Regions from separate parts of the Amycolatopsis sp. NPDC058986 genome, predicted to be linked through region 1. Evidence: riboswitches for the same ligand, from Rfam matches in the RefSeq annotation. Region 1 holds a riboswitch; the other holds the start of a gene.
The links. A riboswitch is a leader RNA that binds a small molecule or an ion and turns the genes downstream of it on or off. The one in region 1 is predicted to bind glycine.

Region 1 (3,800 bases):
TCCATCTCCGCGGCGGCGTTGAGCTTCATCGTGCAGGAGCCGAGCGGGATCATGCTCCGGTCGAGTGCCAGATCCTTGTCCGCCAGGGAACGCAGGTACCGCAGCAGCGCCGTTTCCGAGCGATGCGTGTGGAACACCGGATGGGTCAGGTACTCCCCCGTCCGCCGCAGCGGCACGGGCAGCGCGTCGGCGGTGTCCGCGTCCAGCGAGTCCACATCGGACACAGTGACGCCAAAAGCCTTCCACACCAACGAAAGCCGCTCGCGCGTCGTGGTCTCGTCGCAGGCGACGCCGACGTGGTCCGCATCGACGAGCCGGAGGTTCACCCCGAGGTCGCGCGCGGCCGCCACGATCGCCGCCGCCTGGCCCGGCACGACCGCGGTCACCGTGTCGAAGAACTCGCCGTGGCGCATCTCGATGCCGCCCTCGGCGAGCCCGGCGGCGAACACCGTGGCCATGCGATGGGCGCGGTACGCGATGGCCCGCAGTCCTTCCGGGCCGTGGTACACCGCGTACATCGCGGCCATCACGGCGAGCAGCACCTGCGCGGTGCAGATGTTGGACGTCGCCTTCTCGCGGCGGATGTGCTGCTCGCGGGTCTGCAAGGCGAGCCGGTACGCCCGCGCGCCGTCGGCGTCGACCGAGACACCGACGAGCCTGCCAGGGACCTGGCGTTCGAGGCCCTCGCGGACGGCGAGGTAGGCGGCGTGCGGTCCGCCGAAGCCCATCGGCACGCCGAACCGTTGTGCCGAACCGATCGCGACGTCCGCGCCGAGTTCGCCGGGCGAGCGCAGGAGGGTCAGCGCGAGCGGGTCCGCTGCCACCACGACGGCGGCGCCGAGTGCCTTCGCCTCGGCGATCACCGGATCCAGCTCGCGCACCGCGCCGGACGCGCCGGGGTAGCTCAGCAGGACGCCGAAGAAGTCGCCGCCGAGGCCGAGCCCGGTGATGCCCTGGGACAGGTCGGTGACGACGAGCTCGATGCCGAGCGGCTCCGCGCGAGTACGCAGCACTTCGATGGTCTGCGGCAGGGTGTCCTCGTCGACGACGAACCGCGCGGACTTCGAGCGGGTGGCGCGACGGACCAGGGTCATCGCCTCGGCCGCGGCGGTCGCCTCGTCGAGCAGGGACGCGTTGGCGATCGGCAGGCCGGTGAGGTCCGCGATCATCGTCTGGAAGTTGAGCAGCGCTTCCAAGCGGCCTTGGGAGATCTCCGGCTGGTACGGCGTGTAAGCCGTGTACCAGGCGGGATTCTCGAAGAGGTTCCGGCGGATCACCGGCGGGGTGATCGTGTCGTGGTAGCCGAGGCCGATCATCTGCACCATCGGCCGGTTGCGCGCGGCGAGCGCCCGCAGTTCCGCCAGTGCCTGTGCTTCCGTGGCGGCGGGCGGCAGGCCCGGGGTCCTGGCCGAAGCCCGCAGGGAACCAGGGACCGCGCGCTCGGCGAGTTCGTCGAGTGAGGCGACGCCGACGACGCCAAGGATCCGGGCGAGTTCCCCGGGCCCGGGGCCGATGTGCCGGTCGGCGAAGGGAATTCCCTGCTCCAGTTCGGCGAGGGACGGACTGGGTTCGGTCACGTGAACCTCCCGGGACGGCGGGGACGGGGCCGGACAACGTTGTCCTGGCCCTCCCCACTCTGTCCGTACCCGCAGGGCGCCTGAGAGTTTCACCCGTGTGTTGAGCCGGGCTTGCACCTTCGGCGGAGCCGTCAGGCTGTGTCCTGGCGACCCACTTTCCAGAGGCGTCTCGTCCGCGCGGTCCAGGGTGCCTGAGAGGTTCCGGGGAGGACTTGCTCCTTCGGCGCCGGGCTCAAGGTTGTTGATGGCCCGGTCTCTCCCGCGCGGATTCGTCGACCGCGGAACAGAGCCTACCCTGACGCCCTCGAGCGCCGGTGATCACCCGGTGCGACGGGCGTTGCGGCGCTGGGTCAGCTCGTCCGGCACCATCGACTCGACCTCGCCGCCGTCGGCACGCTCGGCCGGGAACTCGTGGATCGTGCCGCTGATCTCCTGCATGGCCCCGCTGACCGCGATGCCGAACACACCCTGACCGCCCTGGAGCAGATCGACGATCTCCTCCGGCGACGTGCACTCGTAGACCGTGGTGCCGTCCGAGAACAACGTCACCTTCGCCAGATCACGCACTCCGCGTACCCGCAGGTGATCGACGGCGACGCGGATGTTCTGCAGTGAGACCCCGGTGTCCAGTAAGCGCTTCACGACCTTGAGGACCAGGATGTCCTTGAACGAGTACAGCCGCTGCGATCCCGAACCGTGCGCGGTACGGATGCTCGGCGCGACCAGCTTCGTCCTGGCCCAGTAGTCGAGCTGCCGGTAGGTGATCCCGGCGATCTGACAGGCGGCGGGGCCCCGGTAGCCGACCAGTTCGTCCGGAAGCGAGGCGTCGGGGAACAGTTCACCCTGCTCGCCGCCGGCGACCTGAACAGGCTGCTTCTCAGGACCAGCCTCGACCACGCGTGCCTCCCCTCGCCCGACCTGGCGGCCGGCGAACGACAAGCCGGTCGGACCCAGGAGTGGGACCGGCCGGGATGAATCGCCACGTCCGTGCCCCCGCGTTCGCAGCACAGCGGATCGCGGGGTCGAATCACATCGTGGCGATTTACCGCCTTTGACGGTAAGCGCATGCAAGGTGCCGGTCAACGCGACGCGCGGCTGGCCTCAAGTTCGTGTTGAGCCTTTAGTCCGTTCGCCGTACGAGCCCGGCGAAGAGCGGGCCGGCTGGACAGTTTTACTCAGGCGTGTTAATTTTTACTCATGCAAGTAAGCACTGACACGCAGGCGGAGCTCGGCCTCTCCGTGACCGAGGCCGCCCGCCGAGCACAGATCATCGGCGCGACCATCGCGACGATGGCCCAGGTCGGCTATCGGAAGACGACGTTCGCGCGGATCAAGGAACGCGCCGGGCTGAGCAGCACCCGGATCATCTCCTACCACTTCACCAGCAAGGCAGGGCTGATGCAGGCGGTGCTGAGCACGGTGATCGAGACGAAGAGCCGTTTCCTCGCGGAACGGACCGAAGGCCGGATCGACGCCGCGGACCGGCGGGGGAACCTGCGGGCGCACATCGAGACGTCGGTGGCGTTCCTGCGTGACTACCCGGACTGTGTGCGGGTGCTCGCGGAGATGACCGCGAACGCGGAGGACGAGGACGGCTGGGGCATGGCCGGGCCCGTGCTGAACGACCTGCGGGTGGGGAGTGTGTACCGGCAGTTGAAGCAGGGGCAGCGGGAAGGCGCTTTCGGTGACTTCGCGCCGGACGTGATGGCGATGTCCATCGCCCAGGCCATCGACGGCGTGGCGGCCCAGTTCAAAACCGACCCGTCGCTCGACATCGACCGCTACGGCCGGGAACTGGCCGACCTGTTCGAAAGGGCCACCGCCCCCGCCGCCGGGGGTGCACCCGGCGGCACGACGACGGGCCGCGCTTCCGCTCATCGGCATCGATGGGGCGGAGGTCGCGGCCCGCGGTGGCGTGGCGGCGCGGATCAGGTGTCGGCGCCGCGGAAATCCTCTGGGGAGACGGAGTCGAGGAACTCGCGGAACTTCTCGACCTCGTCCTCCTGTTCGTCCGGGATGATCAGGCCGGCTTCCTCGAGGACGGCGTCGACGGCGTGGATGGGGACACCGATCCGCAGTGCGAGCGCGACGGAGTCGCTCGGGCGGGCGGAGACCCTGATGTCGCCGTCGAAGACGAGCTCGGCGAAGAACGTCCCTTCCTTGAGGTCGGTGATGACGACCTGTTCGAGTTCCCGGCCGAGCGCTCCGATGACCTCTTTGAGC
Region 2 (3,800 bases), on a different contig from region 1:
GAACATCGTCTTCGCCGACGCCGACGTCGAAAAAGCTGCCGCGACCGCGCCGTACGGGGTCTTCGACAACGCGGGTCAGGACTGCTGCGCGCGTTCGCTGATCCTCGTGCAGTCGAGCGTGTACGACCGGTTCATGGAGCTGCTCGAACCCGCCGTGCGTGGCGTGGTCGTCGGCGATCCGGGGTCGGAGAAGACCGAGATGGGACCGCTCATCTCGGCCGCGCATCACGCGAAGGTGGCGTCCTACGTCGGTGCCGGGACGCCGGTGGCCTTCCGGGGGAGCGCGCCGGACGGGCCGGGGTTCTGGTTCGCGCCGACCGTCGTCACCCCGCCGAATCTCCAAGACCCCCTGGCCACGGACGAGATCTTCGGCCCGGTCGTCGCCGTCGTCCCGTTCGCAGAGGAGGCCGACGCGGTCGACATGGCCAACTACACCGAGTACGGACTGTCCGGGTCGATCTGGACCCGCGACGTCGGCCGAGCGTTCCGGGTCTCCCGCGGCGTCGAGTCGGGGAACCTCTCGGTCAACTCGCATTCGTCGGTGCGGTACTGGACCCCGTTCGGCGGGTTCAAGCAGTCCGGTCTCGGCCGTGAGCTCGGGCCGGACGCCGCGACGGCGTTCACCGAGACCAAGAACGTCTTTCTGAGCACGGAGGAATAGGGATGGTGCAGCGTTTCGAGGGCCGCGTCGCGGTGATCACCGGCGGGGCCAGCGGGATCGGTCTGGCGTCCGCGCGGCGCCTGGCGAGCGAAGGCGCGAAGATCGTCATCGCCGACGTCGCGCCGGAGCCGGGCAAGGCCGCGGCGGACGAGGTCGGCGGCGTGTTCGTGCAGACCGACGTCACCGACGCCGAGCAGGTCGAGGCCCTGTTCCAGTCCACAGTGGACCAGTTCGGCTCGGTCGACGTCGCGTTCAACAACGCCGGGATCTCGCCGCCGGACGACGACTCGATCCTCACCACCGGCATCGACGCGTGGCAGAAGGTCCAGCAGGTCAACCTGACCTCGGTGTACCTGTGCTGCAAGGCCGTCCTGCCGCATATGCAGCGGCAGGGGAAGGGCTCGATCATCAACACGGCGTCGTTCGTGGCGGTGCTGGGCGCGGCGACCTCGCAGATCTCCTACACCGCGTCCAAGGGCGGCGTGCTCGCGATGAGCCGCGAACTGGGCGTCCAGTTCGCCCGCGAGAACATCCGGGTCAACGCGCTGTGCCCCGGGCCGGTGAACACCCCGCTGCTCAAGGAGCTGTTCGCGAAGGACCCCGAACGGGCCGCGCGGCGCCTCGTGCACGTCCCGGTCGGCCGGTTCGCCGAGCCGGAGGAGATCGCCGCCGCCGTCGCCTTCCTCGCCAGCGACGACGCCAGCTTCATCACCGCCTCCCAGTTCCTCGTGGACGGCGGCATCTCCGGCGCCTACGTGACCCCGCTGTAACGGCAATCTCGCGTGATCCGACGGCGACCTGGCGTGATCAGACGGAGATCTCGCGTGATCGGACGGGGACCCCGGCCAAACACGCGAGATCTCCGTTCAGTCACGTGAGGTCGCCGTTCAATCACGTGAGATCGCCGGTGTGGTGTGGGCGGGGAGAAGTGGACGGGGGGTGAAGCCGCCGGGTACGGTATGCGCGACAACTACAGATCGGGCCGTCGAGCCGGAGCGGGAGAGTCCTCACGAACGTGGTGGGGCACCGAAGGAGCAAACTCCCCGGAATCTCTCAGGTATCCACTACCGCTTCGTGCGAGGCCACTCTGGAAAGCAGGCGTACCCACGCCTCACCCAAGGTGAAAGCCGTGCTGTGTTCGATCAGGAACGCACGGTGAAACTCTCAGGTGCCATGACAGAGGGGGAGTTCCAGCGCACCGGTCTACCCAGTGCCCGGCCCGAGGAGCTCCCCATCACATCGACACCGTTCGACACCCGGCATATCGGCCCATCGGTGGCCGAACAGGCCAAGATGCTGGCCGAATGCGGTTACGGCAGCCTCGACGCGCTCGTCGCCGCCGCGGTCCCGTCCGCCATCCGCAGTGCTCACGGCCTCGATCTCCCCGCCGCCGCGTCCGAAGAGGACGCCACCGCCGAACTGCGCGCGCTCGCCGCGCGTAACCGTCCGATGACGCAGATGATCGGCCTCGGCTACCACGACACCGTGACCCCGCCGGTGATCCGCCGCAACGTGCTGGAGAACCCGGCCTGGTACACCGCGTACACGCCCTACCAGCCGGAGATCTCGCAGGGCCGTCTCGAAGCCCTGCTCAACTTCCAGACCATGGTCGCCGACCTCACCGGCCTGGCCACCGCGAACGCCTCCCTGCTCGACGAGGCCACCGCCGTCGCCGAGGCGGTCACGCTCATGCGGCGCGCCTCGAAGTCCAAGTCGAACGTCGTCGTCCTCGACGCCGAATGCCTGCCGCAGACCATCGCCGTGGTCCGCACCCGCGCCGAGGCGCTGGGCATCGAGGTCCAGGTCCGCGACCTGCTGACCGGGCTGCCCGAGGAGTTCTTCGGCGTCGTCGTCCAGTATCCCGGCGCGTCCGGAGTGCTGCGCGGTCCCGGCTTCTACCACGCGATCTCCGGTTCGGCGAAGGCCGCGGGCGCGCTGTTCACCGTCGCCGCCGACCTGCTGGCCCTGACCCTCATCACCTCGCCGGGTGAGTTCGGCGCCGACGTCGCGGCCGGCTCGACGCAGCGCTTCGGTGTCCCGCTCGGCTACGGCGGCCCGCACGCCGGGTACATGTCCGTCCGAAGTGGACTGGAGCGTTCGCTGCCCGGCCGTCTCGTCGGGGTCTCCGTCGACACGGACGGCAATCCGGCGTACCGCCTCGCGTTGCAGACCCGCGAGCAGCACATCCGCCGCGAGAAGGCGACGTCCAACATCTGTACCGCGCAGGTGCTGCCCGCCGTGCTCGCCGCGATGTACGCGGTCTACCACGGTCCGGACGGCCTGCAGCGCATCGCCGCCCGGGTGCACGGCCTGGCCGCCGGGTTCGCCGAGGCGTTGCGGCAGGGCGGCGTCGAGGTCGTGCACGAGGGCTTCTTCGACACCGTCGTCGCGCGCGTGCCCGGCAAGGCGGCCGAAATCCACGCCGCGGCGAGGGAAAGCGGCATCAACCTCGGCCACGTCGACGCCGACCACGTCCGCGTCGCCTGCGACGAGGTCACCCGCCCGGACGTCCTCGCGAAGGTGCTGCGTGCGTTCGGCGTCGAAGCCGCGCCGGAGGAGAGCAAGAAGGCGCTGCCGAACGGGCTTGCCCGCGAGAGCGGCTACCTGAGCCACGAGGTCTTCGGCTCGCACCGGTCCGAGACGGCGATGCTGCGGTACCTGCGTCGTCTGTCCGATCAGGACTACGCGCTCGACCGCGGCATGATCCCGCTTGGCTCGTGCACCATGAAGCTCAACGCCACCACCGAGATGGAGCCGATCAGCTGGCGCGAGTTCGCGGGTATCCACCCGTTCGCGCCCGCCGGCGACGCCGAGGGCTACCACGTGCTCGTCGAGCAGCTGTCGGGCTGGCTGGCCGAGGTCACCGGCTACGACAAGGTGTCGCTCCAGCCGAACGCGGGCAGCCAGGGCGAACTCGCCGGGCTACTGGCCATCCGCGCCTACCACCGCGCCAACGGCGACGACGCCCGCGACGTGTGCCTGATCCCGTCGTCCGCGCACGGCACCAACGCCGCCTCGGCGGTGCTCGCCGGGATGCGCGTGGTCGTGGTCAAGTGCACCGCCGAGGGCAACGTCGACCTCGACGACCTCCAGTCCAAAGTGGACGCGCACAAGGACACGCTGGCCGCGATCATGGTCA

Region 2: it holds a riboswitch for glycine, as region 1 does, so the genes downstream of both, gcvP (aminomethyl-transferring glycine dehydrogenase) here and gcvP (aminomethyl-transferring glycine dehydrogenase) in region 1, are expected to answer to the same signal.

What each region holds. Positions count from the first base shown of each region.
Region 1 is NZ_JBHYJW010000001.1:363,831-367,630, reverse strand. It holds gene gcvP (aminomethyl-transferring glycine dehydrogenase) at 1-1,577, opposite strand, end outside; glycine riboswitch at 1,746-1,849, opposite strand; gene ACFW0G_RS01700 (MerR family transcriptional regulator) at 1,896-2,474, opposite strand; partial or broken gene ACFW0G_RS01695 (TetR/AcrR family transcriptional regulator) at 2,775-3,404, shown strand; gene ACFW0G_RS01690 (bifunctional nuclease family protein) at 3,506-3,800, opposite strand, start outside.
Region 2 is NZ_JBHYJW010000042.1:4,068-7,867, reverse strand. It holds gene ACFW0G_RS30605 (aldehyde dehydrogenase family protein) at 1-661, shown strand, start outside; gene ACFW0G_RS30600 (3-oxoacyl-ACP reductase) at 664-1,431, shown strand; glycine riboswitch at 1,648-1,741, shown strand; gene gcvP (aminomethyl-transferring glycine dehydrogenase) at 1,895-3,800, shown strand, end outside.